Regions from separate parts of the Moritella yayanosii genome, predicted to be linked through region 3. Evidence: predicted binding sites of a transcription regulator. Region 3 holds the regulator's gene; each other region holds the start of a gene.
What was found. Region 3 encodes sigma-54, which starts transcription at its own class of promoters, with help from an activator protein. Its sites were predicted from a motif close to GTTGGCACGNNNNTNGNNT; they were not measured.
Positions count from the first base shown of each region.

Region 1: the regulator sigma-54 is predicted to act here: its motif matches at 5,508-5,526, upstream of fliE (flagellar hook-basal body complex protein FliE).
Region 2: the regulator sigma-54 is predicted to act here: its motif matches at 6,592-6,610, upstream of MORIYA_RS20110 (nitrate reductase).
Region 4: the regulator sigma-54 is predicted to act here: its motif matches at 4,132-4,150, upstream of hmpA (NO-inducible flavohemoprotein).

Region 1 is NZ_LS483250.1:4,216,434-4,224,670, forward strand. It holds gene secD (protein translocase subunit SecD) at 1-144, shown strand, start outside; gene secF (protein translocase subunit SecF) at 144-1,085, shown strand; gene MORIYA_RS19730 (sigma-54 dependent transcriptional regulator) at 1,368-2,837, shown strand; gene MORIYA_RS19735 (sensor histidine kinase) at 3,004-4,059, shown strand; gene MORIYA_RS19740 (sigma-54-dependent transcriptional regulator) at 4,064-5,455, shown strand; gene fliE (flagellar hook-basal body complex protein FliE) at 5,566-5,895, shown strand; gene fliF (flagellar basal-body MS-ring/collar protein FliF) at 5,918-7,627, shown strand; gene fliG (flagellar motor switch protein FliG) at 7,620-8,237, shown strand, end outside.
Region 2 is NZ_LS483250.1:4,292,837-4,301,073, reverse strand. It holds gene MORIYA_RS20135 (YfcL family protein) at 1-81, opposite strand, end outside; gene MORIYA_RS20130 (ATP-NAD kinase family protein) at 85-1,218, opposite strand; gene MORIYA_RS20125 (elongation factor P hydroxylase) at 1,199-1,801, opposite strand; gene MORIYA_RS20120 (hypothetical protein) at 1,939-2,898, opposite strand; gene trhA (PAQR family membrane homeostasis protein TrhA) at 3,122-3,808, shown strand; gene MORIYA_RS20110 (nitrate reductase) at 3,868-6,552, opposite strand; gene MORIYA_RS20105 (LysE family translocator) at 6,773-7,402, opposite strand; gene MORIYA_RS20100 (PhzF family phenazine biosynthesis protein) at 7,482-8,237, opposite strand, start outside.
Region 3 is NZ_LS483250.1:3,308,614-3,316,850, reverse strand. It holds gene lptA (lipopolysaccharide transport periplasmic protein LptA) at 1-115, shown strand, start outside; gene lptB (LPS export ABC transporter ATP-binding protein) at 131-856, shown strand; gene MORIYA_RS15385 (RNA polymerase factor sigma-54) at 905-2,419, shown strand; gene hpf (ribosome hibernation promoting factor) at 2,451-2,738, shown strand; gene rapZ (RNase adapter RapZ) at 2,939-3,802, shown strand; gene mgtE (magnesium transporter) at 3,950-5,308, shown strand; gene pmbA (metalloprotease PmbA) at 5,412-6,752, opposite strand; gene yjgA (ribosome biogenesis factor YjgA) at 6,878-7,429, shown strand; gene tldD (metalloprotease TldD) at 7,535-8,237, opposite strand, start outside.
Region 4 is NZ_LS483250.1:976,362-984,598, reverse strand. It holds gene MORIYA_RS04405 (SLC13 family permease) at 1-85, shown strand, start outside; gene MORIYA_RS04400 (hypothetical protein) at 91-1,026, opposite strand; gene MORIYA_RS04395 (hypothetical protein) at 1,421-2,449, shown strand; tRNA gene MORIYA_RS04390 (tRNA-Val) at 2,614-2,689, opposite strand; tRNA gene MORIYA_RS04385 (tRNA-Val) at 2,696-2,771, opposite strand; gene hmpA (NO-inducible flavohemoprotein) at 2,867-4,057, opposite strand; gene MORIYA_RS04375 (GNAT family N-acetyltransferase) at 4,382-4,705, shown strand; partial or broken gene MORIYA_RS04370 (IS1595 family transposase) at 4,967-5,095, shown strand; gene MORIYA_RS04365 (NAD(P)/FAD-dependent oxidoreductase) at 5,195-6,427, opposite strand; gene norR (nitric oxide reductase transcriptional regulator NorR) at 6,673-8,237, shown strand, end outside.

The DNA.
Region 1 (8,237 bases), 910 kb from region 3:
TCAATCGGGCAGGGGCCAGTGCAAGGTTTTGCGCTGACGTTAGGCTTAGGTATCTTAACCAGTATGTTCACTGGCATCTTGGTATCGCGCGCATTAATTAATAAATTATGGGGTCGTGATACTCGTCATGACTTGAAGGTATAATGATGATGACTAGCAACAAAAACAATAGCAACAAAAACAACAGTAATAATCACAGTAAATTACGTTATATCAGCAGTGCAATCTCAGTCGTTTTCATGCTTGTTGCCATTGCATTTATCAGTGTTAATGGACTGAACTGGGGGTTGGATTTTACCGGTGGGGTGATCACCGAAGTACAGCTTGACCCTAGTATTACCATGAGTGAAATATATCCTTTATTACAATCGGCGTTAAATCAACATGTCAGCGTCATTGAAGGTGGAGACGTTGGTCGCTGGATCTTACGTTATGCAGAACCTGCAGCAGGCATGAGTATTCCAGATATCACCCAAATATTAGCGCCGTTAGCGACTCATATCCAAGTATTAAATACCAGTATTGTCGGTTCTCAAATCGGCCAAGAGCTGGCGGAACAAGGTGGTCTGGCACTGTTAGTGTCGATGTTATGTATTATGGCTTATTTAAGCTATCGCTTTGAGTGGCGTTTGGCATCAGGTGCGTTATTTGCCTTGGTGCATGATGTGCTATTTGTACTCGGGGTGTTTGCGGCATTGCAACTTGAGTTTAACTTGACGGTCTTTGCGGCGATTATGGCGATTATTGGCTATTCATTAAATGATTCGATTATTATCGGTGATCGTATCCGCGAGTTGCTTATTCTAAAACCGACATTAGCGATTGCAGATGTGAATAACCAAGCTATTTTGGCAACCCTATCTCGCACTATGGTGACATCGGGCACGACTTTAATGACGGTTTCAGCGTTATGGTTATTGGGCGGAGGGCCGCTAGCTGGTTTTTCTATTGCCATGTTTGTTGGCCTCATTGTCGGCACTTGGTCATCGATTGCAGTGGCAACGACATTACCTGAATTGTGGGGATTAAACGCCAGTCACTATCAGGTCATTGAATTGGAAGAGGATCTTACTGTCGGTAAATGACCTTAATTGTCGTTAAGGTAAGCGTGTGGGTTTACTCAGTGCTTACACGCTTATTTATAATAAACGGATCTATTTGTATACACTGTGATATAGGATGGACTCTTTTTATCTGAATTCTAAATTAACGCATATGATTGTTTCATCTTGATTTAGGAATGTGTACTATAGCGATGTCAATTAATTGGCGTAGGTCAGTTTTTGACACACTTTAACCATAGTTAAGGTGATTTATTTTTTTAAGTTTAAGTTTAAGTTTAAGTAAGGTTTAGCGCAGGCTGTAATATGGATACTACTAAGTCAGTTTTTGTAATTGATGAGAATATTGAACGCAGACAAAATTTAGAAACGATCTTGTCCTTTCTTGGCGAAGGTTGGCAGAGTTACGATTCCCATGTCGATATTAGCGCGAAGATCGATCTTGCCGCAAACAGTGTGATTGTCTCTTCAGACAGTTACTCAGAAACAGATTTATCTGCGTTAATTGATGCGAATCCAATGAATCCATTTTTAACCTTTGGTACGCAAGCAAAAGTACCAGAGAAAGGTAATTTAATCGGTCATATCGAACTGCCTTTATCTTATCAACAATTGACCTTGTTGCTTGGACGTTGTCAATCTTATCGTCAATGTGTGACGAGTAAGTTAGGTCAATCAACGTCAGCGTCAAAAGCATTAATCAAGCAGCTAGTTGGTCGTGGTGATGCCATCCAAAGAGTCCGTCACTTGATCATGCAAGTGGCGTCAAAAGGCGCTAATGTATTAGTGCTGGGTGAATCGGGCACGGGTAAAGAAGTCATTGCCCGTTCAATTCATGAAGCGTCATCACGCAGTGACGGTCCGTTCGTACCGATTAACTGTGGTGCGATCCCCGCTGAATTATTAGAAAGTGAATTATTTGGCCATGAAAAAGGCGCATTCACTGGCGCATTCTCGGCGCGTAAAGGCCGTTTTGAGCTTGCCAGCGGTGGGACATTATTTCTGGATGAAATTGGTGATATGCCACAGCCAATGCAAGTGAAATTATTACGGGTGTTACAAGAACGCGTTTTTGAACGTGTGGGGGGCAGTAAAACAATTAAAGCCGATGTGCGTATTATCGCTGCCACACACCGTAATTTAGACAAAATGATCCTTGATGGCGAATTCCGTGAAGATCTTTATTACCGTTTAAATGTGTTTCCAATTGAAAGCCCGGCCCTGCGGGAGCGTCCAGATGATATTCCGTTATTGATCCAAGAGTTATTACGTCGTCACGAAGTTGAACATGATGCCACGATCTTATTTACGCAACGGGCCATGGCGTCGTTAATGCAACACTCATGGCCAGGTAATGTCCGTGAGTTATCAAATCTGATTGAACGTCTACTTATCATGACGGCAGGTAATATTGTTGATCTCGGTGAATTACCGGTTAAGTACCGCTATAACGATGATGGCGAAAGCCAAGTTATACACTCTGAGGTTCCCACTGAGTTAGCCGAGCATGATGCTATCTCGGCTATGTTTAGTGATGAAATTTTTGCTGATGCAGAAGAAGAACCACAAGAAGACGGTTTCTTCTCAATGCCAAGTAGCCTGCCAGAAACTGGGGTTAATCTGAAAGAAATGTTAGCTGAATTTGAAATTGATATGATCAAGCAAGCGTTAGATCAACAAGCATATGTTGTGGCTCGAGCTGCAGATCAATTAGGCATGCGCCGAACAACCTTGGTTGAAAAAATGCGTAAATATGGATTACAAAAAGAAGCCTAAATTGGTGTAGTTTAATGCAAATAAAATAATAATTCATGATAAAAATCCATAAGCCCAATATTTTGTTGGGCTTTTTTTATTTAAAAGCATGTGGTTACAAAGTTTATTTAATTGGCACACTAAATGCATAATTTGGTGTGAGTCAATTTTTTAGCGGAGTGCTACTATGGTACAAGAATCTTATCCCGGCGAATTAGCAGAACTACGAGCGCACAAAGATCGCAGTGAAAAGTTAGTCGAAGCATTGCCGTCAGGATTGGTAATTCTTGATGGTAACGGTATTGTCATTGAAGTCAATAAAGTGGCTGTGCAATTACTGGATGAGCCGTTGATGGGGTCGCGTTGGATGGATGTTATTCAGCGTGCGTTTACCCCCAAAGAAGATGACGGCCATGAGATATCATTAAAAAATGGCTGTAAAGTACAGTTGTCGATAACCACGCTTGGCTCACAGCCGGGTCAATTAATTATGTTGACTGATTTAACCTATACACGGCATCTGCAAGAACGTGTTAGCCATATGAAACAGTTATCGTCATTAGGTCGAATGATGGCATCATTAGCACATCAAATCCGCACACCATTATCAGCGGCATTATTATACGGCTCTAATCTGGCTAATCCGAATCTCCCTCCTGCCTCTCGGCAGCGCTTTCAAAGCAAGTTAATTCAGCGTCTCAATGATCTGGAAAACCAGGTCAATGACATGCTGCTCTTTGCCCGTACGGGTAAAGATTTAGTGGTTGAAGAGATCTCACTACAGAATTTATTAGTTCAAGTACAAGCGGGCAGTGAAGCCATGATGTTACAGACAAACAGCAACATGCACGTTACCTTGCCGGAGCCCGACTTATTAATCTTAGCTAATCGCAATGCACTATCTAGCGCAATTGGCAATTTAATACAAAATGCCTTAGATGCTTGTGGACAGGGCGCCAATATCGCTATTTCTGCCATCCGATCTGGCGATAATAAAGTGGCCATTGTGGTCTCTGATGATGGCCCTGGGATCGCGAAACATATGCAAGTCAAAATTTTAGAACCTTTCTTTACCACCAAGTCACAAGGTACGGGTCTCGGTCTGGCAGTGGTACAAAGTGTGGTTAAAGCGCACCATGGCAGTTTGGAGTTAGACTCAACTGAAGGTGAAGGCAGTCATTTTAGTATAATCGTACCGCTACATCGTGTAGCAGCACCTCAATCAATGGTAATAGGCGGATAACAGTATGTCCCATTCTCAAATTCTTGTTGTTGAAGATGATCTTGGTCTTCGTGAAGCCTTGGTTGATACCCTATTAATGGCTGGTTATGAATGTGATGAAGTTGATAGCGGCGAAAGCGCACTCATTGCATTAGGTAAAAAAACCTATGATATGGTCGTCAGTGATATCCAAATGGGTGGCATGACGGGATTAACCTTACTGCATAATATTAAACAAAAGTATCCAGATTTACCGGTATTGTTAATGACGGCTTATGCCAGAGTTGATGATGCGGTAACGGCAATGCGTAACGGCGCTGTGGACTATATTGGGAAACCTTTTTCGCCCGAAGTCTTGATTAATCAGGTGGGTCGTTATGTACCACCACAAAAAATAGCGAAGCGCACCCCTTGCTACGGTGATGAAAAAACAGAGCAGTTATTAAGTTTGGCGCGTAAAGTCGCTAAATCAGATGTCACTGTCATGATTACTGGTCCAAGTGGTACAGGTAAAGAAGTGCTATCACGTTATATTCATGATCATTCGCTGCGTTATGACGGTCCATTTGTGGCGATTAACTGTGCAGCGATCCCGGAAAACATGCTGGAAGCAACCCTGTTCGGTTATGAAAAAGGTGCATTTACTGGCGCGATACAAGCGTGCCCGGGTAAATTTGAACAAGCCCAAAATGGCACCATCTTGCTGGATGAAATTTCGGAAATGGCTTTGTCGCTACAAGTTAAATTATTACGGGTATTGCAAGAGCGTGAAGTCGAGCGCTTAGGCAGTCGTAAAACCATTAAGCTTAATATACGCGTTATTGCGACCAGTAACCGTAATATGAAACAAGCTGTAGCGAATGGTGACTTCAGAGAAGATTTATATTATCGACTGAATGTATTCCCATTAGTTTGGTTACCATTAACCGAGCGCAAAGGTGATATTTTACCGATAGCAGAGCATTTATTAAAATTGCACTGCAAGCAAAGTAATATTCCAATACTTGAGTTACTTAATTGCGCTAAGGCGAAGTTACAGATTTATCATTGGCCGGGTAATGTGCGTGAATTAGACAACGTGATCCAACGCGCGATGATTTTAACGGTTGATGGGCAAATAAAAGCGGCAGATCTGATTTTAGAAGATTTTATAACCGGAGATTTGCAAGTAATAGCACCGACTGGCCAAGCGCAACAGCTGCATATTAAAGCAGAAGTCCCTGTGCGCAGCATTAATTTACCCAATGAGCCTTTAGGTAACGAATTACGTCAACAAGAGTATCAAATTATTTTGGAAACCTTGATTGGCTGTCATGGTGTTCGTAAGGACGTATCAGAGAAATTAGGTATTAGTCCACGCACGTTACGTTATAAATTAGCAAAAATGCGTGAGCAAGGAATTGAAATCCCCGCTTAATGACGAGTAAGTCTCTTTAAAGGCCGCAATTGATTGGAATTGCGGTTTTTTTGTTGGCATAACAATTGCTTTATTAAAGTAGGTCAAAAATATGACAACGAGGATAACCAATGAACATTGCAGCCAATAATCTTTACTCTGAAATGCAAAACATGTCGTTACAGGCGACTAAATTTGAAGCAGATCCGACCGCGGTAAAAGCGCCAAGCACGACATCCGCTAGTTTTGGTGATATGTTGCAGCAAGCAATTGATAGTGTGAACGGATTACAACAAAATACGGGTGATTTACGCACCCGTTTTGATCAAGGTGATCGCAGTATATCCCTAAGTGATGTTATGATAGCATCGCAAAAATCTGGGATAGCATTCGATGCTACGGTACAGGTTCGTAATAAATTGATCGAATCTTATAAAGAAATAATGAGTATGCCTGTTTAATCTCGGGTAAAGGAGTAACTCTGTGGCTGATACGGCTTCAAATACCGGTATCGTAAGTAATAACGATATGGATAATGATTTAGTGCAATTAGATGAGAATGAGCAAAAAAGCTCAGCATTTGGGTTTTTCACCAATGCTGATATTTTACGTCAAATTATTCTAATTTTAGCATTAGCGATCTCGCTAACCTTAGTGGTATTTATTTTACTCTGGGGTAAAGAATCTGAAATGCGTCCTTTAGGTACGTATCAAACCGCTGAACTCATTGAAACACTCGATTTTTTAGACCAAGAGAAAATAGATTATAAAATTAATGGTGACACGGTTTCTGTATCCGTAGAACAATACCAAAACATTAAACACCGCTTACGCCGCGCTGGATTAACAACGACATCACTACAAGGTGACGATATCTTAATGCAAGATATGGGCTTTGGTGTTAGTCAGCGGGTTGAACGAGAACGTTTGAAGCTGGGTCGTGAACGTCAAATAGCACGCGCACTAGAAGAATTTAAGCAGGTATCGAAAGCACAGGTATTACTCGCGATCCCGAAAGAAAATGTATTTGCTAAGCGCGATAAGAAACCCAGTGCAACCGTGGTATTGACGGTGCGTAATAGTGCGGCTATTTCACAAGAACATATTGACGCTATGGTGCAATTAGTTGCTTCTGCGGTACAAGGTTTAGAACCAACACGGGTGACATTAACCGATCAAAATGGCCGTTTACTTAACTCTGGCAGCCAAGACATGCTGGCTGCAAAAGGCCGACGCGAATTTGAAATGGTAAAAAATCATGAGCGTGAGTACCGTACAAAAATTGATTCTATTCTTATTCCGATCTTAGGTGTGAGTAATTATACCGCTGAAGTTGATGTAACAATGGACTTTAGTGTGAGAGAGCAGACGCAAAAACGCTTTAACCCCGATTTACTGGCCGTACGCAGTGAGATGTTACTTGAACGTCAATCGTTCGGTAATGGTAATCAAGGCATTCCAGGTGCATTAACCAATCAACCACCGCTTGATGCTGATATACCAGAAGAAGCGGGTGCTGGTAATGCCGCGGCGCGTCCTATTGGCCAATCTCAAAAAGAATCAACCAGAAACTATGAACTTGATACCACGATCAGTCATACTAAATCACAAACGGGTGTTATTCAGCGTTTAAGTGTATCTGTTGCGATCGATTACATTAACAGTATTGGCGCCGATGGTGTGATGGTGCGAGAACCGCGCAGCCAAGCTGAAATTGCTAATATACGCCGTGTATTACAAGGTGGTATTGGTTTTAATGTGAATCGTGGTGATAGCTTAGAAGTGGTTGCGATCTCATTTAATCGCCCAGAATTAACCACGATGGCAGACATTCCTATTTGGGAAGAAGAATGGTTTTGGCGTGCCGTGCGTGTTGCTGCAAGCTTAATTGTCATTGTGATATTAATAATGGCTGTTATTCGCCCGATGATAAAACGCTTAATTAACAGCGAACCTGATGAAAATATAGAAGATTTAGATTTAGGTATCAGTGCGATTGAAAATGATGAAGACATGCAGTTGCTGACCGCCGATACCGAAGGTGATACCGATTTTGTAATGCGCAGCGGCCATTTACAGTTACCTAACTTACACAAAGATGAAGACTTGCTCGAAGCGGTTCGTGCACTGGTTGCTAACGAACCAGACTTAACTGTATTAGTGATTAAAGAATGGATGATAGAAGATGCCTGATTCAAATAAACAAGTAGCAACGACAGAAAAATTTGATGCAACGACCTTAAATGGTATTGAACGTTCTGCGATCTTAATGTTGAGTTTAAATGAAGAAGATGCGGCAACGATATTTCGTCAGTTAGAGCCGAAGCAAGTACAGCGCTTGGGTATGGCAATGGCATCAATGAAAGATTTTTCTCAGGTGAAAGTAGCGGGTGTGCATCGTGCGTTTATTGATGATATCCAAAAGTTCACTAATATTGGTGTTGGTAGTGAAGATTTTGTTCGAAATGCGTTAACGGCAGCATTAGGCGCGGATAAAGCGGGTAATCTGGTTGATCAAATCATCATGGGCAGTGGCGCCAAAGGTCTTGATTCATTGAAATGGATGGACGCTCGCCAGGTTGCCAATATTATTCATAATGAGCATCCTCAGATCCAAACCATTGTATTGTCTTATCTAGAACCCGAACAATCCGCAGAAATTCTATCGCAATTCCCAGAGAAAGTTCGTATCGATTTAATGTTGCGTATTGCTAATCTAGAAGAAGTTCAACCCGCCGCGTTACATGAATTAAACGAGATCATGGAGAAACAGTTCGCGGGCCAATCTGGCGCACAAGCCGCG
Region 2 (8,237 bases), 980 kb from region 3:
AAATAATTGATCCGACGTTCCTTGTTCTACAAATCCATCAAGCTTTTCCATTAGCTTGCTTTGATAAGTAGCTTTAGACAATGATTAATCCTCATACTCTGGGTTGGCGACACGATACATGATGTAATCACGATAACCTGTGGTTACACGAATAAAACCTGATAATGCTTGGTCTAATTCAACATCCCCCGTGTCTACGATTAAGGGACGTCCTGCTAATGCCGACAGCTTAGTTTTGGTTGCCAGCACTATAATATTTTCTTTGCCGATTTGTTTAATTAACTGTGGCGACAGTTGTTGATTACCTCGACCAAAAATATGCCCCTGACCACCAATTAAAGTGATCACTAATTTACAGGGTTTATCTTGCGTTAACGCGATTAACTGCGCTGCTGTTTGGTCCGAAGCAATCAATGTATGCTGATGCACAACATCAACACCTAATAAGGTATTATCCAGTCCCAGTTCAGCCATGGTGAATGCCACCGTTGACCCAGACCCCATAATGTAATATTCATCTTCCATATCTGCTATCACATCGGCAGCTATGTCTGTTAATACTAATTCGTCTGACTCAATACCGCCCATTTTTACGCTTTGTACATAACGTAAATCAGACGGCACCATCATCTCGCCATAGCGTTTGGCTTTGACCCTACCTTGGCGAAATGCAACTTCATCAATATCCATCACATCGGCATCAGCCAAAGTAACCAGTTCGCCTAAAATCAATCGACGTACCACACAACCGGCGGCTTTTGGTGTCACACCATACACACCCGAATGGATCTTACAGCCTGCTGGCACACCTAATACTGGTACCGTATCATTAATCGTGGCGCAAATATTACGTGCGGTACCATCTCCACCAGCAAACAATAACAAGTCAATATCTTGTGCTAATAATGCAGCAACCGCAGCATACGTATCTTGCTCGGTTGTTGTCTCATTGGCAGATCGATAAACCACTGCCACATTAAAGCCCAGTTCTAAACTGCAACGTTCACCCATTTCGCCACCTGCAGTGATCACGGTAAAACGTGACGCCAGATCTGAAAACTGACCCAATGCTTGTAACATACGATTGTTGGCTTGCGGAATAGCACCTAAACTAAGCGCCTGCTGAACAACATTATCACTGCCTTTCAAGGCCACTGTGCCACCCACACCAGCAACTGGATTAACAATAATACCCAGTTTAAACGGCTTCACATTCATACATACCTCGATAATCAAAATCTGCTAATGTCAGCGGTTTGGTGTTGTAATACGCTTGTAACGCATTAACTAAGGCTTGTGTGCGTATTGATAAGCCATTTTCTAAATAATGTTGTACTTGCTTGTGGATCTTGTGTTGAAAAGCCAATCGGTCAATAACAATATCAGCCAAATTATCCGCACTAACGCGGAATGAAAATCCAGCGGCAACACAAATTATCCATTCAATCGCTTGCGGTACTATTTCTACTTTTTCAAATTCAGCTTGCTGCTGTGCATTACGGCCATCAGCTATATACCAGTAACCAAAATCGACCAATTGATGACGGGCTAATCCCGCGACTAACCAATGTGATATTTCATGCATGCCACTCGCAAAAAAACCATGAGCAAAAATAATACGGTGATTAGCACAACTTACGTATTGTTCAAAATCAGTGTTAGCCGGCATGTAAATCGGTTCATCATCACCTTTAGCTAACTGCGTATTAAATTCGCTTGCAAACGTTTGGTTAAAAACAGTAATCAAGTCTTGATATTGATGTGTTTGCTCTGGTGAAAAGTCTTTTAAATCATCTTGCATAACTGCGCCTAGCTAATTTTGTAATCACTGAGCACTATTTAATGAGCAGGATTATACCCCTATGGTGGTGGCATGTCCGCTAATATATCGTACTCAAATCGGTAATTTTCGCTAGTAGAATACTCCTTTACGCGATATTAATCTAATCGTGTTAACGAACTTAATGCCACAATACCGACGCGTGCAGCACTACCCCAACCGGCTTCAGCGGTGAGTAATAACTGGTTATCACCTTGCCAGAGAATACTTTCCCATTGTCCGTAAGGAGCAAGGTTAAAGCGCGTTGCCAAATCCCAATTCAAGATTTTGTTATTAATAGGAATAATCCAAATGAAAGGATGTTTGTAAATTAAGCTACTATCATAGCCAAGCAGTACCAATTGCCTCGTGTCAGCATTATAATCTGCCGCCGTGATCAAGCCATCCACATTCAATGTTTGCGAGGGAATGACTTGAATGACGCTGTCATTCACTGCGCTATTGCTAATATCGACTAAATCCATCCGATACAGGCGACTTTGTAAATCAGCCCAGTTTTTACTTAATACCCATAATTGCTGCTCAACCACTGTTGCCGCCTCACAATCATAATCATGCATATAGCGGGTTAATTCTGCTTCAGGCTTATCAGCCATTGTAAAACGCACGGTACTCACTGCTGAAATAGTCTCGCCATCATTAGCTTGTATCAACGTATCAATATCAACATTAATAATAGTGCGGCTATCACGCGTGCCATGATTATTGCCGCAATCCATGATGAAAAGGTTACTTGTAGATTGTGCCAACGATTCCCAGTCCTGACTGATGACATCATTAATGTGCACCTGCTTAATAACCTGGCCCGTTTGTGCATTTATTTGATATAAGTTAGCACCGTCGCCGCTATCATTGGTCGTCCACGTTTGACCACTAAACCGCGCCAGCGCAGAACTTTCCTTTACCCTATCTTGCAGTGATGTTTGGATCTGAATATCAAGTACAGGGTAGTTTTGCAGTGGTCTTGACCAATAAAAGTGACTGATAACAGCAACAACGCCTGTCATCAATAATCCCCGCATCACTTTTTTAAGTATTCCTTTAAATTTTGTCATCATTCCCTATACACTCTCTGCAACTATCTACAATAGTATCAATAAAAAAACTAAAATATAAAATAACACGCTAACTATATATTATTGATAATAGTACTCAGTTTTATTAATTTAACCATTTTCTAATACTAAAAAAAATACAATTCATTTATTGCCTTTAAATCAAATTATTTTAAGCGTACACTTGTACGCTTAACTGGTAGGATAACTTAACAGAGGATCATGTATGCCACACAGTGCGACACCGATAATAGCTGCAACTAACACAATCGCAGCGCCTTACAGTGTAAAAGAGGAAGCCGCGAATACTTGGTCTCATGTCATCGGGGCCTTACTGAGTATCGCTGCACTTATCGCGCTATTAGTGCCATCGATACAACAAGCTGATCCTTGGCGTATTACCAGTTTTAGCATTTATGGCATCTCGATGTTTTTATTATTCTTTGCATCTAGTGCTTATCACTATGCGTCGAATCCAGCGACTAAAGCGAAATTAAAGACCCTCGATCATTGTGCTATTTTCTTATTAATTGCAGGTACTTACACGCCATTATTACTCATTGAACTGCGTGGTGTACTCGGCTGGAGTATCTTTGCTGTGGTCTGGTCTATGGCGCTATTTGGGATTATCGCTAAAGTGTATTGGGCTGAACGTTTTAAAAAAGTATCGCTGTTTTTCTATCTTATTATGGGTTGGTTAATTGTCTTTGCTGGCGATGAGTTATTAGGTAAATTGGCCACCAGCGCACTGTATTGGTTAATTGCAGGCGGACTTGCTTATTCAATTGGCGCGATCTTCTATGCCAACAAACGTATTCCGTATAACCACGCTATTTGGCACATCTTCGTATTACTCGGCAGCACTTGCCACTTTGTGACAATTTACTTTTATGTACTGCCGGCCGATCATTAAACAATAGTTTGACTATTGTTTAATGATCCTCAATCTGACTGATTAGCAATTAATCAAGATTAACTCACGAGGGTAATAGCAATATCACAACTTGCCATTACCCGTTTAATCTCTGGTATACACGAGCCACAGCCCGTCCCCGCTTTACTGCAACCACCAACCGCGGCAACAGTATCGGCGCCCGCTTCGACGGCTTGAATAATGTCGTACTCAGTGACTTGATGACACGCACAGATCATGCGGCTTGGCGGTGTTTCCGCTTCCCCTTTTAGCGTTGCACGTAAACCTACCTCAGGCGTTAGCATGGTTAAGCTAGCCAACCAAGAATCATCATCCACATCATTAGCAGGGGTGACCATTAAGCTGATATCCAAACTGTCTTTGCTATCACCTTGGAAACTCATGGCAAAACGGTACTTCTGTTCCGCCGCATTTTCATAATCGACTTGCTTGGTCATATAACTATTATGCAAAGCTAATTTTAATTGCTGAAAGAACGTCGCTGGCTCCGCAACACAGGCAAGGTAATAGAAAAAACCTTGCTCTAAGCGACGCTCAACCCAGTAATCCACCATAGGTAATATTTTAGCGACTTGCAGACGACGTTGACTCCATAACGCGGCACGGGACGAATGTGACCAAACACTGACCTTAACCGGGGTATATTTGTTTTCTGGTTGCCCAGATAACGGATCGGTATGCGCTGCCACTAAGCTCGAAATTGCCCCGGCACTGGCATTTTGGCGACTCCAATGAATAGGTAAAAATAATTCACCCGGATTTTGACTCACAGTCGCATGTGCACGTACCAATAATTGACCTTGTACGCTTTCCACCGCGACTAAACTGCCATCAACTATGCCACGTTCACTTAGATCTTGTGGGTTAATCGACAGCAAAGGCTCGGGCATATGGCCGTTAAGCTTGGTTGCTAAGCCGGTACGACTCATGCTGTGCCATTGGTCGCGGTTACGACCGGTATTTAAGATCATCGGATAATCTTGGCAGACTTCGCTGGCCGCGGATTTGTGGTAAAGCGGAATGAAGTTAGCTTTACCTGACGGTGTTGAAAACTGACCGTCAGTGAATAATCGCGCTTGTGACTTGTCACCGTGGATCGGCCACTGCATCGGTTGATGCAGTTGGTAATCTTGCTCAGCCAATACCGCGATATCGAGACCGCGAGGTAAACTATCTTGTTTAAAGCCGGTCATCCGCGCATATTCAGCAAATACATCGGCTTCGCTATCAAAACTAAATGCTTTACCAAAGCCCATGCGTTTAGCCACTTCGGCTATCAACCACCAATCCGCTTTCGCCTCCCCCACACTCGGTAAGAAGCCACGTTGACGTGATATACAGCGCTCAGAGTTGGTGACCGTACCGGTCTTTTCACCCCAACCTTGCGCGGGTAACAATACATCGGCACAGGCGATGGTATCTGATTTGGCAATACAATCAGAGACAACCACCAGCGGGCAATTTAATAATGCCTGCTGAATTTTGTCCGAATCTGGCAAGCTCACCACCGGGTTGGTGCCCATGATCCAAATGGCTTTGATCTTGCCTTGATGCACTAGATCAAACATGTCGATAGCTTTGGCACCGTTATGCGTGGCTAATTTATCGGTCTGCCAAAACTCACTGACCAACGCATGACTCTCTGGGGTAAAGTCCATGTGCGCAGCGAGCATAGTCGCAAGGCCACCGACTTCACGGCCACCCATCGCATTCGGCTGACCAGTCACGGAAAAAGGACTCGCGCCAGGTTTACCGACACGCCCCGTCGCTAAGTGACAGTTAATAATGGCATTTACTTTGTTGGTACCACTGCTCGACTGATTAACGCCTTGGCTAAATAACGTTAAGGTTTTGTCTATATCGGTAAACCGACGGAAAAAGGCTAACATAGTATCAAGTTCGAGATTACAAAATTCCGCCAGTTCAACCCAACTTGGCGTCGATTGATAAGCAGATTTTAGTGCTGCTTCAAACCCTTCGGTATGCGCAGCGATATAAGCCAGATCACAGGCATTTTCCTGATCAAGAAATTCCAACAAACCATTATACAACGCCACATCCGTACCTGGTCGAATGGCTAAATGTAAGTCAGTAATATCACAAGTGTCAGTTCGGCGGGGATCAATCACGGTTATTTTTAAATTGGGATTAGCTATTTTCGCCTGTTGAATACGGCGGAATAAAATAGGATGACACCAAGCCAAATTCGAACCTACTAAACAAATATGTTCCGCGGCTTCGATATCGGCATAACAAGCAGGGACTGCATCTTCACCAAAGGCTCGTTTATGCGCAACAACAGCAGAAGACATACACAGGCGTGAATTAGAATCGATATTGCTGCTGCCAATAAAGCCTTTCATCAATTTGTTGGCAACGTAGTAGTCTTCGGTGAGTAACTGACCAGATACATAGAATGCCACTGCGTCAGGGCCATGCTCGGCGATCACCTTGTTAAATGAAGAGGCGACATAACTTAATGTGGTTTCCATGCTCTGCACTTGACCGCGAATATAACATTCGGTAAGACGTCCTTCAGGGACGAGGGTATCGGCTAGCATTAATCCTTTAGAGCAAAGGTTACCTAAGTTGGTTGGATGTGATTCATCCCCACGAATAGTCACTGAATTGTCTTGATTTACTTGCGCTTCGACACCGCAACCGGTACCGCAATAAGGACATGTTGTTTTAACCCACTTGGGTAGTTGTTTTAGCTTCTGCATATGTTCATCCTTGTTTACGCATATTCAATACTATAGTTAAAGCAAAAACTCAGCCAAGTCTACAACTTGCAGGGAAGTAAGCAGAGATCATGGGAAAGTGCATGGAAAGTACTGGAAATTAGGGTAGTAGGAAGGTCTGAGTACGGTACTAGATGGGCTTGAAAGCAAGATAGTAGTGCTTACCACAAACTAGCGCACCAGATTGGTGCGCTAGTTTAGCTTATTTACTTATCGCCAAATACGCCCCTGCTGCGATCATTATGCTACCAGCACCTCGGTTTAATCGCTGATGTGCCACCGGTGTTTTTAGCATACCCGCCATTCGACTGGCACCAACAGCGATCAACATTAACCCAGACATCAAGGCTATCGATGACAGCACCGACACTAACGCAATATCTTGCGCGGTTAGCACGGTCAGGTCGATAAAGGTCGGTAAAAATGAAATATAAAACAGGATCACTTTCGGGTTCGAGGCTGAAATCAAAAAGCCTTGAGTAAAACTCGCTAACATGGCATCTTCTTTCTGTGCTTCGGTTTCGGCTTGAATATCACTTTTAATCTGAGGTAAAGCTTTTAGCATTTTATAACCAAGATAAATCAGATAACTGGCACCTAAATAACGAATAGCAGTGAATACTTCAGACCAGTTATCGGCAATGGTCGCAAGACCCAAACAGGCTAATATCAGGTAAATTACATCACTGCCAATCATCCCCATTGCCAGCATGACACATTTCTTGGGTCCATCAACCATAGCACGTGCCAAGATCGCAAAAACCCCCGGTCCAGGGGTGATACCAAAAATAAATATCGCGATAAAAAATGTAATTGCAGATTCTAGTGACATGTACAACTCCTTGTAAATAAGTCTTTTAATAAATAACGCTGTTCAATAAAATCGACTATAGCATAGCTATTTTTATTGCTTATACAGCAACATTCATCGTCCCTATTTTATTCGCGACGCCACCCACTTTAACGCTGGCTATTTTAGCGTCCTGAAAACCAACAGATACAGTGATCACAGATGCACAATTCATCGCCCTGCCTTGTTCAAAAATATACTCATTGTCTAAAGGTAAATGTTCAGCCAAATAACAGGCTAGCGCACCACTGGCACTGCCGGTAGCCGATTCTTCGGGGATCCCGAACAAAGGGGCGAAATTACGACAACTGGCTGTAAATTGACTACCAGGCGCACAAAGTTCAAAAACATGAAAACCAACAATATCGTGTTTCTTACAAAAATCAGTAATGGCTAAATCAGTGGGGTTAATTAAATCTAACTGCCCAGTAGGGACCGGAATGATGAGATCTGTAAGTCCTGTTGATACTACTTCAATGGGTAAGTTAGTCCTTGCCAAGATTGCGCTATCAATACCAATAACGGGGGCTATGTCTTGATAAGAAAAACCACCTAACTTCTCAGGTAACTGTAGATCCATAGTTACCTGACCGTCACTATCAATGACGACGGGCAAGATCCCAGCTTTGGTGCGTTGTACATAATCACCCGCAGTAAGCAGGTTCATTTGGTACATAATAGAAAATGTCGCTAATGTTGCGTGACCACAAAAATCGACCTCATTGGTGGTAGTAAAGAAAGACACTTCAAAATCGACTTCATCATCATTCGATACAAACGCCGTTTCAGAATAACCAACCGCCTGCGCAATCTCTAG
Region 3 (8,237 bases):
AGGTAACAAGATCATCTACCAAATTGACAAACAAGAATTGATAGCCGAAAGCGGGGATAATGAATCAGATCGTGTGATCACCATTTTCACCCCTGAAAATAACAAAACTAAGTAGAGTAAATAAATTCATATGGCGCGTTTAAAAGTATCACACTTAGCAAAAAGTTATAATAAACGTAAAGTTGTTTCTGATGTGAGTCTCGAAGTTGAATCAGGCCAAATTGTTGGTTTACTTGGGCCCAATGGCGCAGGTAAAACCACCACCTTTTACATGGTGGTTGGCTTAGTTAAGCGAGATCATGGACAAATCTTCATTGATGACCAAGAATTAACCCATGAGCCAATGCATATTCGTGCACAACAAGGTATTGGTTATTTACCCCAAGAAGCCTCAATTTTTCGTCGCTTATCGGTAACTAAAAATATCATGGCAATTTTAGAGTTGCGCCCAGAGTTAAGCCGTTTTCAGCGAAAAGAGAAATTAGAAGAATTACTTGAAGAGTTTCATATTACCCATATCCGCGATAGTTTAGGGATGAGCTTATCTGGTGGTGAACGCCGCCGAGTTGAAATAGCCCGCGCACTGGCAGCTGATCCTAAATTCATTTTATTAGATGAACCCTTTGCGGGTGTTGATCCTATCTCGGTTGGCGATATTAAAAAAATCATTCAACATCTGCGCGACCGTGGTTTAGGGGTATTAATTACCGACCATAACGTACGTGAAACACTGGATGTATGTGAATACTCTTATATTGTCAGTCATGGGCACTTAATTGCGTCTGGCACTTCAGAAGAGATTTTATCCAACGCAAAAGTGAAAGAAGTATACCTTGGAGATCAATTCCGACTATAGTTTGATATTGATACATAGCCGCATTAAGGAAGAGAGAGTAGTCGTTAGATGAAGCCATCATTACAACTTCGTATGAGTCAAACTCTGGCAATGACGCCACAGTTACAACAAGCTATTCGATTATTACAATTATCGACCTTGGAGTTACAGTTAGAGATCCAAGAAGCGTTAGACAGTAATCCGCTACTGGAACAAGAAGATCCCAACACCACGCCGTCAAATGATGCAGAAAGTAGTGACGCACACAACGCGGATAACGCGGATAATAATGACGCGATTACCGATAGCAGCCAAATCGAAGTCAGTGATGCCCTCGCCAGTGATTCCATCCCTGATGAACTGCCTACTGACAGTAATTGGGATGACGTCTATACCCCACAAATACAAAATCACAGCGGCGGCAGTGCCGGTATTGATGGACTTGATCAGGTTTACCAAGGTGCAACCAGCGAAGGTTTATACGAACATCTTATGTGGCAAATGGAATTAACCCCATTTACTGATATCGATCGCGCCATTGCCGTCGCTATTATTGACGGCATCGATGATCATGGTTATCTCAATCAAAGCTGCGAAGAGATCCTGCACAGCGTGGTTCTCGGCCACCAAGAACACGATGATAATAACGAAGATCAACTGGAATTAGATGAAGTCGAAGCGGTATTAAAACGTATTCAACATTTTGATCCTATCGGTGTAGCAGCCCGCTCACTACAAGAATGTTTATTGATCCAACTTCGACATTTGCCTAAAAATACCCCTTGGTTATCAGAATGCCAACAAATAATTCAATCCCATATGGATTTATTGGGCAATCGCGACTACCGTCAATTAAGTCGTAAAACAAAATTAAAAGAACCACAACTTAAAGAGATCATGCAATTAATTCAGAGCTTGGAACCAAGACCAGGTAATGTGATTGATCAGTCGGAAGGGCAGTATGTTATTCCCGATGTATTAGTCAAGAAAAAAAATAACCAGTGGATAGTCGACTTAAATCCTGACATTGTGCCAAGATTAAGAGTGAACACTGAATATTCTCATCTGTCGACTGGTAAGCGTAATAGTAGCGATGGGCAGTTTATTCGCGCTCATGTGCAAGAAGCAAAATGGTTTATTAAAAGCCTAGAAAGCCGTAATGAGACATTATTAAAAGTAACAAAGAGTATTGTTCAACGCCAAGTAGATTTCTTTGAATATGGCGATGAAGCCATGAAACCTATGGTACTGAATGATATTGCAGAAGAAGTCGAAATGCACGAGTCGACAATTTCGCGGGTAACAACGCAGAAATTTATGCATACACCACGTGGTATTTTTGAACTTAAGTTCTTCTTTTCAAGTCACGTCAGTACGGACAATGGCGGTGAATGTTCATCCACCGCGATTCGGGCATTAATTAAAAAGTTGGTGGCGGCAGAAAATGCCATGAAACCACTAAGTGATAGCAAGATTGCTGATTTACTTGCTGCTCAAGGTATCAAGGTGGCTCGACGTACGATCGCAAAATACCGAGAAGCACTGAGCATACCACCATCTAATCAGCGCAAGAGTCTTTTATAGCACTCACCCTACCTTCATAAGGGAGACATATATGCAAATTAATTTAACCGGTAGACATGTAGACATTACAGATTCACTGAAAGATTACATTGATAGCAAGTTTTCCAAATTAGAGCGGCATTTTGAGCACATTAACAATATTCATGTGATCTTAAATGTCGAAAAATTACTGCAAATCGCAGAAGCAAAAATACATCTAAATGGGGGTGAAATCTTTGCCGTACATGAACATAACGACATGTATGCTGCAATTGATGGCTTACTGGATAAGCTCGACCGCCAAGTGATTAAGCATAAAGAAAAATTAATTCGCCATTAATTTTAGTCCACAACAAATAACCTAAAGGAAAAACCCTTTTCCTTTAGGTATTCATGTTCCTGACATAATTAAAACATATCATATCCAAATCAATTGCGGGATAATGAGCACATATTTTATATCGAGGACAGAGTAAAAATTAGCCAGCTAACTTTTACTCTGTCCTCGATATATTCGCTGCGCAGATGTGAGGACAAAAAATGAAGTTAATAATAGTCAGCGGCCAGTCCGGATCCGGTAAATCAATTGCATTACGGGTACTTGAAGATTTAGGCTACTATTGCGTAGACAACCTGCCAGTGACATTACTCCCACAACTACTGCAAACCTTAAATTCCAAAACTGAACAAGTAGCAGTCAGTATTGATGTACGTAATTTACCGAAAGAAAAACAAGAATTAAACGATATTATAGCGGAGCTAAAAGCCAGTACTGAACTAACCAGTTTATTTCTGGATACTAACCAATCTGTCCTTATTAAACGCTACAGTGAAACACGTCGCCTGCATCCATTAACAAAAGACGACTTGTCACTCTCGCAAGCAATTGAAATGGAACAACAGCGCTTACGTCCTTTAGCCTTACTTGCAGATCTGAAAATAGATACCTCTGAGCTTAATATTCATGAACTCAGTGAACAAATCAAAGAACGTATTTTAGGCAAGAAAAAAAACCAACTGGTCTTAGTCTTCCAATCATTTGGTTTTAAACATGGCTTACCAATGGATGCAGACTATGTATTCGACGTACGCTTTTTACCAAATCCACATTGGATCCCAGAATTAAAACCTTACACAGGGCTTGATGAACCGGTCATTAACTACCTCAGTCAACAACCGGAAGTGATCAGCTTTGCGCTGCAAATTGAAAATCTATTAACGACCTGGTTACCGCTGCTGGAAAAAAATAATCGCAGCTATGTTACTGTTGCTATTGGTTGTACTGGCGGCCAACATCGTTCGGTATTCATTGCAGAGAAATTAGCGAAATACTTTAAACAGCAAGATTACGTGGTACAGACTCGTCACCAAACGTTAGAAAAAAACAAACATAAAATTAGCTAAGTATTCACTTAGCCATGGCATTAACAATCAATACAGTTCATTATTATAATTTATTGTTAATGCTGATTATAGATACCGATTAAGCTAGAATTGCACAGCATCAACGAGCAAGGTCTTGCAGCCGAATAATAAGAATGGGGACGACATATGCCAGAACAGATGGAGCATGAAAGTACACACCTACGTTTAAGTGAAATGAATGAAGCACTCGAGAGTGGTATGTTTGTTCACGTGAAGCGAATGCTCTACCAAACACCCCCTTGTGATATCGCCTTATTACTCGAATCATCACCACCAACAGGTCGTAAAGTCTTGTGGCGATTAACCGACTCTGATATGCAAGGTGAGATCCTCGATGAACTCAATGAAGATGCTAAAACCAGTATCCTCAAACTCATGGATACCGAATCCTTAGTCGCGGCGACAGAAGGCTTGGATACTGATGATTTAGCCAATGTGCTGCGTAGCCTGCCAGACAGTATCTACCAAGAAGTTATTACCCAAATGGATACCCAAGATCGACATCGTTTAGAAACCGCGATGGCGTATCCAGAAGACACCGCTGGCAGTATCATGAATACCGATACCATCACCTTACGTCCAGACGTAACCGTCGATGTGATCTTACGTTACATACGCTTACGCGGTGAATTACCCGAAGCCACTGATACCTTATATGTGGTGGATAAAGATGATCTTTTGATCGGTGATGTGCCTTTATCTATGCTATTAACCACAGATCCAAACAGTGTCATCAACAGCATTATGGATCGCCAGGCAGAAACATTATCGGCCAATATGGATACCTCGGAAGTCGCTAAACTGTTCGAGCGCCATGACTGGATCTCAGCGCCGGTAACTGATGACACAGGTAAACTACTTGGTCGTATCACTATTGATGACGTGGTTGATATTATCCGCGAAAATGCCGAGCATGACATGATGGGTCTGGCTGGTATGGATGATGATGAAGATACCTTCGCACCCGTGCTACAAAGTACCAAACGCCGCACACTTTGGCTGGGGGTTAATTTAATTGCCGCACTAACTGCCGCCTCCGTCTCGAACATGTTTGAAGCGACTTTAGAACAACTCGCGACACTGGCCATTTTAATGACCATTGTACCGAGTATGGGTGGTATTGCTGGTAATCAAACCCTCGCACTGGTTATTCGTGGTATGGCGGTCGGTCATATTAGTGACGACAATAGCCGTTGGTTAATCGGTAAAGAAGCCATGGTGGGCGTGCTTAATGGCGCTATCTGGGCAATATCCATCGCCATCATAGTCTCATTATGGAAGGGCGATCCATCGCTAGGCCTGATCATTGGTGGGGCAATGTTTATTAATATGTCAATGGGTGGATTGGCCGGCGTGGTCATTCCATTGGTGATGAAAAAATACAATATCGATCCGGCACTAGCCGGTGGTATGGCGCTCACCACCGTGACCGATGTGGTTGGTCTATTTTCCTTCTTAGGCATGGCCACACTGGTCTACGGTTAACCTTTTTAACCAAGGTAGAGAGCAAAAAATAAAGTTAATAGCCCATAACGTAAAAAGCCTGTGTCATCATGACCCAGGCTTTTTCATGTAAATCGAGGGAATGTTAATTACCCGCAATCTGCATTGACTCTAATAGTGTCGAGCCCATGAGAATACTACTGCGAATATCCACGTCGTTACCGACAGCAACGAGGTTTTTGAACATGTCCGTTAAGTTACCCGCGATGGTAATTTCATGCACAGGATACTGTAACTCACCATTTTCGACCCAGAAACCTGACGCGCCACGGCTGTAATCACCGGTAACAATATTAACGCCCTGCCCCATCAGTTCAGTCACTAACAAGCCGGTGCCCATTTGGCGACACAGTTGGTCTAATGTTTCGCCTTTGCCGGTGACGTTCCAGTTATGAATACCACCAGCATGACCGGTTGTTTGCATCCCTAATTTACGACCACTGTAACTGGTTAATAGGTAGCTTTTTAAAATACCTTGTTCTACCACATCTAAATCTTTAGTACGCACACCTTCAGCATCATACATTGATGAGGCTAAACCACCTTTAATGTGCGGACGTTCTTGAATGTTCAACCATTCTGGGAAAATCTGTTCACCCAGCTTATCGAGCAAGAAGGATGATTTACGGTATAAGCTACCACCACTGATGCCCATCACCAGTTGACCCATTAAGCTACTGGCAACATCGTGATGAAAAATCACCGGGACATTACAAGTATCAATCTTACGCGCGCCTAAACGGTCTACAGTACGATTAACAGCTTCGGTAGCAATTTGTTCTGGCGTCCACAATTTACTTTCGTCACGCGCCATTGAGTAGCCGTAATCACGTTCCATTACGCCGTCTTGTTCTGCAATCAATACCGAACTCATGCTGTGACGGGTACTGGCATAACCATTAATTAAGCCATGACTGTTGCCGTAAACTTTAATGCTGCTGTGGCTGGTAAAAGAGCCTTCACTGTTGACGATGCGTGAGTCTTTCGCTAAGGCTAAACGCTCAGTCAGGCAAGCTTGTTCTATAGCATACTCAGGTTCGATCTTAATCGGATGACATAAGTCTAAATCTTCCGGTGCAAACGCCATCAGCTCAAAGTCAGCTAAACCAGCAAATTCATCTTCAGCAGTATATAAGGCGATATCTAACGCGGCGGCGACTGTGCTTTTAATTGCCGCCTCACTTAAATCTGAGGTTGATGCATTACCTTTACGTTGACCGCGGTATACACAGATACCTAACGCGCCATCATGGTTGAATTCAACATTTTCAACTTCACCCATGCGTGTACTTACAGACAAACCCGTTTGTCGCGAAATAGCTACCTCTGCAGCACTCGCGCCCGCCTTTTTGGCGATATCGAGTGCTTGAGTAACGGCTAATTCCAATTTATTTTGTTCTAAAGTAATTTGCTGTTTTAAGTTCATGGGCTCGTTTCAATAAGTTATACTAGATTAAGCATACCATGTTGCGATAAAAATTCCTGCAGCAACTGCGCAATTAGCAATAAACTGATACAATTAACATATCAATCGTTTTGAAAAAGAATATTATGAGCGTAAAAGAACGGAATATTACCAGCGAAAAGTCTTACCGACGAGCTGAAGACGACGAGCTATATCAAAGTCGTGCAGAAAATAAAATTGAAATTGCCAAGACACTGAAACTCGCTGGCGCGATCTCTTTACTCAGTAAAGCAGAAATTGCCAAAATGGGTTTTTCTGAGCACTTACTCGCAGCAATTGTGACCGCAAGAAAAATTGCATTACGTACAGATGCTTACAGTAGACATCTATCGCACATGAGCAAGATCATGCGTAGCGATGGTCTCGAACCGATCCAAATGGCATACGATAAGATCACCAATAAACACAACCAAGCAACTATTGAGTTAAAAAAATTAGAGATGGTTCGTGATGAATTGATTGCCGGTGGTGATACCGCGATCACTGCATTATTAGAAACATATCCAAATGCTGATCGTCAGAAACTACGTCAATGGATCCGCCAAGTGAATAAAGAACTTAAAGCTGAAAAGCCGCTTAAAGCTGTAAAACCAAGCAAAGAGATCTTTAAACACCTCCGCGAGATTGCCGGTATATAATATTAATCTGCCATTTCGGCATAATTAATGTTTAACCAGTACCAACAATAAAGCCCTAGCCAGTCATTTATCGACTTGCTAGGGCTTTATTTTTATCCACTCAAATTAGCGACCAGTGCCACCCACCGTCATGCTATCGATTTTCAATGTCGGTTGACCAACACCTACCGGGATACTCTGACCTTCTTTGCCACAGATACCCACACCTTTATCTAATTCTAGGTCGTTACCAACCATTGAGATGTGCTGCATGGCTTCATGACCATTACCGATCAAGGTTGCTCCTTTAATTGGTGTGGTAATTTTACCATTTTCAATTAAATATGCTTCAGATGCAGAGAATACAAATTTACCCGAAGTAATATCAACTTGACCACCACCAAAGTTAGGGGCATAAATGCCCTTCTCAACCGTGCTAATGATCTCTTCTGGGGTATGCTCACCAGCTAACATGTAGGTATTCGTCATACGCGGCATCGGTAAGTGCGCAAATGATTCACGACGACCATTACCCGTAGACTCCACCCCCATTAAACGTGCATTAAGCTTATCTTGCATGTAACCTTTCAAAATACCTTTTTCAATCAGCATGGTATTTTGTGTTACCGTACCTTCATCATCGATATTTAATGATCCTCGACGGTTGGCTAATGTGCCATTATCCACAATAGTACACAGTGAAGACGCCACTTTTTCGCCAATTTTACCTGCGTAAGCCGAGGTACCTTTACGGTTAAAGTCACCTTCTAGACCATGCCCCACCGCTTCATGTAATAATACCCCAGGCCAACCAGCGCCAAGTACCACA
Region 4 (8,237 bases), 2.3 Mb from region 3:
CAGCAAAGATATGGCAAGAGTTGGACTTATCATGGGCCTTGCTGGTTTGTCTCTGGTTTATATGGTTATTCTGGTACTGATTTAGCCGCTTTAATCTACAGTTGTTGCTGATGTTGTTAAAGTAGGTTGCGTAGTATTAACGATGTTACGTTTATTATCTAATTCGTATACCCAATCACATTGGCTGGGTAACGTTGCTAAACACTGCTCGGTAATGCGTTGGAAATAAGCAGTGAAATTACGCACTTCTGCACTGGTCATAAATGTTTCTTGTTGTTTGTGGTCAGTATTCTGTTGTAACGTTTGACGTTTATTTTCTTGTTCTAATCGCCATGCTTGTACACTGTCGAAACTAGGTGCTTTGAGCATTAACCAATGATCGATACGTTGGTAAAATTCTTGGTAGTTTTGTTTTAATTGTTGATTGACATAACTGCGCCAAATACCGTATTTGTCTTTTGTCGCTTCTAATTTGTTGATCGGATAAATAAGGTCTTTCATTAGTTGCGGCTGTACGCCTAGGCACCAACCTTCTAAGATGATCACATCAATAGGACGATCGACAATTGGCCATTGTGATTTTGGGTAAGGGTTGTCAGAAAATTTGTTAAATCGTGGTAGCAGTACAGGCGAGTCCGCCGTTGCGCCTGCACAGAGCTTATCTAATGTTGCCTTGGCAAGGTCCATATCATGCGTTCCTGGAACACCACGGGTACGTAATAGAGGGTGAATTTGATTGGCTAGTTCGTTACGTTGTTTGTTGCTGTAATAGAAGTCGTCTAGAGATAATACTGCAACATTTAAGTCAAATTCGCTACTTAGGCGAGTGCCAAGATAATCGGCAAGGGTTGATTTCCCCGAGCCTTGACAGCCGTTGATACCGACGATAAAGGTTTTTTTTGCCTGTTTTTGGTGCGCAACAATACTTAGTAGTGCACTAGAAAAGTACTTTTCTGCATGAGTTAAATAATCTGCATCCAACTGGTGACGCTGAATGAACTGGTCTAGCATTGGCATTGTCTTCATAGATCACCACTTTTCTTTGAATTTATTTTTAGAATTTAAAATCATCATCAATAACGACAACATTTAAACAGCTTTTAATAAACATTTAAACAACTAATTCATAGCATTCACTACTATGTCAGTTTTAGAGGTTACTTTATATTTCGTGTTAATTGCCCTGGGTCTAATTATTTTGTTAGTTCTTGTCGTGTGAACCTTGAATTTTCTTCTGCTACAGTCAGTTATAAAATCAAGATATATCATTAAATAGTATAGCGAATAGCAGGTAAGATGAAGTAGGTCGATTAACGCTGCGGAATAAGGTAAGCTGAAGTCTGTTAAATATTTGCAGTTGATTATGCTAAGTTAAACAGGCGGTTAATGTGCAGAACCTCATATTGAGTAGGATAAAATAATGTCATCGTTGGAAATGGGTCGTTTGCTACAAGATAAAACACTAAACGACGAGCCCCATGCTGGTGCAGCTAAACAGCTAAACGACTTGGGTATTTCGGGTTTGATGACACTTGAAGCAATTGAATTCCAGACCCTTGAACTTGATGCCGTTTTAGCGAACTGTCAGCAATTGCAAGATAGCTACGCGCAGCGAAAAGCAGATCTACCATCAGAATTACAAATTTGCTTACATGGTTCTGCAACCAGTACTGAACAACTTGCTGTGTTGGTGCAACTTATCCAGAGTGCGCCGCAAGCATTATGGTCGTTAAGGGATGAGAGTTTTAATTGTTATGAAATGGATTTTCGTTTAGCGGCATTACAACAGCATTTAGCTATTTTAAAACCATTAAACAAGCAGCTTGCGCAGTTTGTGAATACCAATGCGCTGGGGTCTATAAGTTCACTGCAATCGATCCAATGCTGTTTGGATAATGCCGGGATGTTTCGTTGGTTCTCCTCCAAATGGCGTAAAGCCAAGCAACAAGCATTAACGCTTGCATCGAATGAACAGCTAAAGCTTGATGACATTCAAATGCTATTTCCAGCCATGATCAGTTATGTCAATACGCAAACACATTTTGATCAGCTGTTTGAACAAGCGCCGATCTTAGCTACTTGCCATCAGGGCTTGAATACCGATGTCGCGCCACTGTTAGCGGTGCGTGAATGGTATAAAGATGTTGAATTTGCACTGGCTGAGCACTTTGCTAGCGAAACAGGGATCTTACAAGGCTTGTCTGTTATTGATCAGCAAAGCGCGGATAAGTTGGTCAGTGAGTTTAACGCAAGTTTAGTAACGACGATTAAGCATATAGATAAGCAAATGAATAAGCTGAGATTAAGTTTTCCTGGTTATCAAGCGTTGCAACAGGGTGATGTTGATTACGTTGTTGCGGTGACTGAGTTAAAAATGATTATTATAAATGAGTTATGTGTTTTGAAGGACGGCGGGGTGGAGAGCCATACTTGCCTATCTGAGCTTTGAAACATCAGGATTTAAGTGCTTAATGCCTACGGTGTAAATTACACTGAAACCTTGCTAAGCCGGTTTCAGTGTATGAGTATTACGAAAACCTTTGCACTTCAAATATAATAAACGCTGAATTTAGACATAAAAAAACCTCGCTCATTGAGCAAGGCTTCATTATTTGGTGCGTCCTACAAGATTCGAACTTGTGACATCTAGCATGTCGAGCTAGCGCTCTACCAACTGAGCTAAGGACGCGGAATGTGGTGCTCGCTACAAGATTTGAACTTGTGACATCTAGCATGTCGAGCTAGCGCTCTACCAACTGAGCTAAGCGAGCGTAATTTGGTATGCCGTTAAGACGAAACAAATATTAGCCCGCATCCAAATTATCGGCAAGTCTTTTTTAAATAATATCAGTCCTTTGCTTCAAAACTAAGCAGTTGGGTCGATATTTAGATCTTCTGCCGGACCAAAGAATTCAAAATGCACATTTTCAGCTGGGATCCCTAATTTGGGTGCGAAACCATTCATTGCTTGCATGAAAGGTTTTGGTCCTAAGAAATAGAATTCGACATCACGATCATCACCGATTTTTTCTTCAAGCATGGCTAAATTGATGAAACCGGTTGCATCTGGCTTGCATTCTGCTGTTGCATCACTGTAAACGAAGTAGGGTTTGATGTTGTCGTTTTCAGCTGCAAGGTTGGTTACATGGTCACGGAATGCATGTACCTTAGTATTCATCGCAGCATGAATAAAGTGAATAGGGCGGTCTGTGTCTTTCAAGCTGTTTAGCATGCTGATTGCCGGTGTAATACCAATGCCGCCAGTGACGAGTACAACGGGTTTGTTGTTGTCTTTTAATACGAAGTCACCCGCTGGTGCTAATACGCGCAGTGTATCACCGGCTTGAATGCGGCTGTGTAGGTAGTTAGATACGGTGCCTCCTTCTTCACGTTTAACACTGATACGTAAGTATTCTGAGTTTGGAGCATCAGACAGGCTGTATTGACGACGCGTTTCTTCACCATCAATGGTTAATACTAAACCAATAAATTGACCTGGTGTGAATGATGTAACAGGTTTGCCATCAGTCGGAGTCAGGTAGAAAGACGTGATGATATCGCTTTCAGCTACTTTTGTTGTGACAGCGAATTCACGCTCACCACGCCAGCCGCCTTCTTTTTCAGCATTGGCTGTATAAGCGGCTTCTTCTGCTGCTATTAATAGATCAGCTAGCTGCCAATATGCGAGTCCCCAAGCTTCGATCACAGCATCTGTTGCTGCATCACCCAGTACGGCTTTGATTGATTTTAATAAACATTCACCAACAATCGCGTATTGTTCTGGCTGGATATTAAGTGACACGTGTTTGTTAACAATGCGGTTTACGGCTGCTTCTAATACCGCTAGGTTTTCGATGTTACTGGCATAAGCAACAAGGGCATTTGCCAGTGCTTTGGGCTGTGCGTTACCCGCCTGGTTGCTTTGGTTGAAGAAGCGTTTTACTTCTGGGTATTCTCTAAACATCAAAGGATAAAAATGCGCTGTAATATCATTAGCATGAATAGAAACAGCAGGGACAGTCGCTTTGATAATATCAATAGTGTGTTGCGTTAACATAATAGCTACCTTGTAGAGGTTAGTGAATCAGTTTTGAGAATAATTGATTTAGATCAATGTTTGTATTTGTTCTATAGCAGTAGCCGTGCCAAGTTTTTAAGTTGTTGTTTTCATGTGTTTATTATTTTAATGAATTAAGTTGTTGTATAAATGACAACACTTTTTTGTTGTCATTTATACAACAAGTTATCTAAATGACAACAAAAGTTAAATGTTCACAATCCTTGTACCTCGCAGTTTTAAATTGGTAAAGTATTGTTAATAAAGGATTTAGGACATTTCCGTACCGGTTGTTGAACTGATATGTTTATGAGGACGCGCTATATGAAATTGAGTATTACTGAAAATATCGAGTTACTTCCTCTAGAGGTGACTGATTCCTTAAATATATTAGATTTAGTTGAATCCAGCCGAGCCCAATTAGGAAAATATCTCTATTGGGTTGATGGCGTTCGAGATGAGATATCCGCGTATAAATACATAGTAGAACGTATCAATAGTGGGTTATCAGGCTCGCGATGGTTCAAAATACAATTCAACGAGCAAGTTTGTGGTGTCTTTGGTATCAAGTCTATTTCAGTTGGGAGTGGTATTGCTGAGGTTGGTTATTGGCTGTCGCATGTTGTGCGCATGGCAATGGCATTATAGTTAAAATCATTGCTCAGTTATCCTCTTATTTGTTAGCGAACACAGAAGCAAAAATTATTGAATTTAGGTGCCTTGAAAATAATACCGCGAGTATTAGTGTGGCAAAAAAGTCTGGAGCTGAATTCGTTGATTTAATACCTAATTATATGAACACAGACAATGAAAATCAGGATTTACATATATACCAACTGCAATTGTGAATATATTTAAGACGTTCAGTTCCATCAAGATGTGGGCTATACTTATAAGTGTAGTTAACCTTTTGAAGACTGGGTAGATATAAAAATTCGAGGTGTGGCAACGAAGTATTTACCACATTATCTTGCTTGGTTTAGAGAAAGCTATGCTAAGTTGAATTTTCAGCAAATGTTAGTGGCGGCTTACAGGTAACAACCATATTATGGAACTGAGCCATTTAAGAATAGGTGCTGGGCAACTGAACCTGAATAACAAACCTCCCTCAATAACAGAGGAAGGCTCGCAATAGTGTTATGACTTACAAAGCGCTGCTACAATTTTTAAACGACGTGCAGGTTCTGCGACAAAAGGATTGGTTTCATCCCACGCATAACCCGCTAAAATAGAACAGATCATCTGTTTTATCTTCGGATTAGGATTGTCGTGTAAAACTACGTCTTGGAACTCACCGGTATACCAACCTTCAACATAACAACGGAATGCGTTAACACCTGTCATTAGCGTATCAGCATAGTCAGTTTGCCAATCAACGGTTTCATTGTTGAACTGTTTTATTAATAAGTCAGTTGCAAGCTCAGCGGATTTCATCGCAATGGTGACACCAGACGAGAATACCGGATCTAAAAACTCACCGGCATTACCAAGCAAAGCAAAGTTACGATCAAACAGCTTAGTCACATTGGCAGAATAACCCATAATAGAACCACAAGGGTTAGGATAGTTTGCTTGTGCAAGTAATGCCGCGAGGTTGTGTTCTTCACGGGCTAATTGTTTTAGCGCTTCAAGATGGTCATCTGGATAGTTAGCAAAGAACTCTGGTTCAGCAACCACACCAAACGAACACGTGCCGTTACTAAATGGAATCAACCAGTACCAGACCTTACTGTCATCTGGATGCACGGAAACTAAGATCTTATTACGGTCATAGTGAGCCGCAGTAATGTTATCTTCAATGTGGGTAAAGATAGCGCGTCTTGGCGGCAGGGTTGATGGTTCTTCCAGTCCTAATAAGCGCGGTAACACACGACCAAAGCCACTGGCATCAAGGATAAAATCAGCTTCGATTTCATAGCTATGTTGGTTTTCATCCAGAACCATTAATAATGGTTTGTCTCTTTCAACATCAATGCTTTTAACTTCGTGTTCATAGTTAATCGTGACGCCTTGTTGCTCTGCACAGTCGGCGAGCAATTTGTCGAAGTGTCCACGTTGTACTTGGAATGTAGTGCCTTCTCCAGCCGTATATTTGTCGGTGAAATCAAACTCAGTATATTTACCATTGGCGTGGAAAGCCGCACCATTTTTAAATTGGAAACCTGCAGCGTTAACGGTATCAAACATATCTGCTTTTTTAAGCGATTCCATACACGCGGGTAATAAGCTTTCGCCGATTGAGAAACGTGGGAATGTTGATTTTTCGATGATCGTTGCATTGATACCTTGCTTGTTAAGCAGTGCAGCAGCAAGTGAACCTGAAGGGCCTGCGCCAATGATGACGACATGTGCTGGTTGTGTTGATGACACAAAGAATTCCTTATTATGTCGAGTCTTAACCCGGCAGATTTATCTATTAATATATTTAGTAGCGCGACTTTACCACATGTTAGATAATCGTCTCAAAAATTTTAGTAAATCAATAAAAACAGTTGATACAAATCAACAATAAGTCGCAGTTTATAAATCAACGGTGATGATTTAACCTGTTGTCACTTTGACCACTCAATGCTATAACTGGTCGCTATTGAATGACCTTCTTAAGGAATTGTTACATGGAAAACCTGCGCTTTATCGAGAGCATAGATACTATTATTTATGATCTATCTAGAGAGTTGCCTAAATATCAACGATATAACCGACTATTACAGGCATGGCGGGATATTTTTTCATGTGACGCATGCGTGTTGCTAAAGTTGGAAGGCGACAACTTGATCCCTAAAGCGGCGAATGGGTTACAAATCGAAGCAATGGGGCGACATTTCCCCATTGCAGAACATCCTAGATTTGAGCAGATCTTAGCCCACTATGAAAATGAAGTGCAAAAAAAGGTACACCGTTTTGATACTGATTGTGAGCTTCCCGATCCTTATGATGGTTTGATCCAAACCCCTGACGGTCAACTTAATGTGCATGATTGCATGGGCGCGGTGTTAGTGATTGATAATAAGCCGTGGGGGATCGTCACTATGGATGCACTTGATCCACAACGCTTCGACTCACTCGACCCAAAGATCTTAAATTCCATGATTGGCCTGACTGAAGTGGTGATCAAAACCGCCAACTTAATTTTTTCATTAGACCAAAAAGTGCAACGACAAGAGCAGGTAACCGCCAGCTTAATTAGTGAGAAATTCAGTGAGAAAATGATAGGCTCTAGCCCTGCGATGAACATGCTTAATTTAGAAATAGATTTGGTTGCTGATTCAGATTTGGCGGCATTGATATATGGTGAATCTGGCACAGGTAAAGAGTTAGTTGCGCGTCGAATTCATATGTCATCAAAACGAGCCAAGGAAGCGTTAATTACCGTGAACTGCGCAGCATTACCCGAAACCATGGTCGAAAGTGAGTTGTTTGGTCATGTCGCTGGGGCGTTTACTGGTGCAACGAAAAATCGTCTGGGTAAATTCGAACTTGCAGACAGTGGTACATTATTTCTGGATGAAATAGGTGAACTGCCTTTGTCCATTCAAGCTAAGTTATTACGAGTTATTCAGTTTGGTGAACTGCAACGCTTAGGCAGTGATAAACCCCATAAAGTGGACGTAAGGTTAATCACCGCAACCAATCGTGATCTCGCTAAAGAAGTCGCAGAGGGACGCTTTAGAGATGACTTGTACCACAGGTTAACTGTGTACCCAATAAAAGTGCCAAGTTTACGAGAACGCGGCAATGATATCTTGTTATTAGCAGGTAGCTTCCTTGCCAAGATCCAGCGTAAAGTTGGTCTTAACAACCTAACCTTAAGCAAAGACGCTGAACGTGCATTACTGGCGTATGAATGGCCGGGTAATGTCCGGGAGTTAGAGCATCTTTTAAGTCGAGCTTCATTAAGAGCCGCTGCGCGTAACCGTAAAGACGATCGGGTAGTTATATTAGAAAGCAGTGATTTAGATATTCAATCTGCAATTGGTGAATCAAATGCTAGTTTACATACTAATATGAACACGGATTCAGACGTTATTGTAAAAGACATGGCTAGCGTAGGTCATGTAGCAGGGCAAGATGACATCGTAATTAGTACTGTTGATAACGACAACAATTTAAAACAAATAACCGATGATTTTCAGACTCAGTTTATCAAAAAGATGTTAGCAGAAAATAACGGTAATTCAGC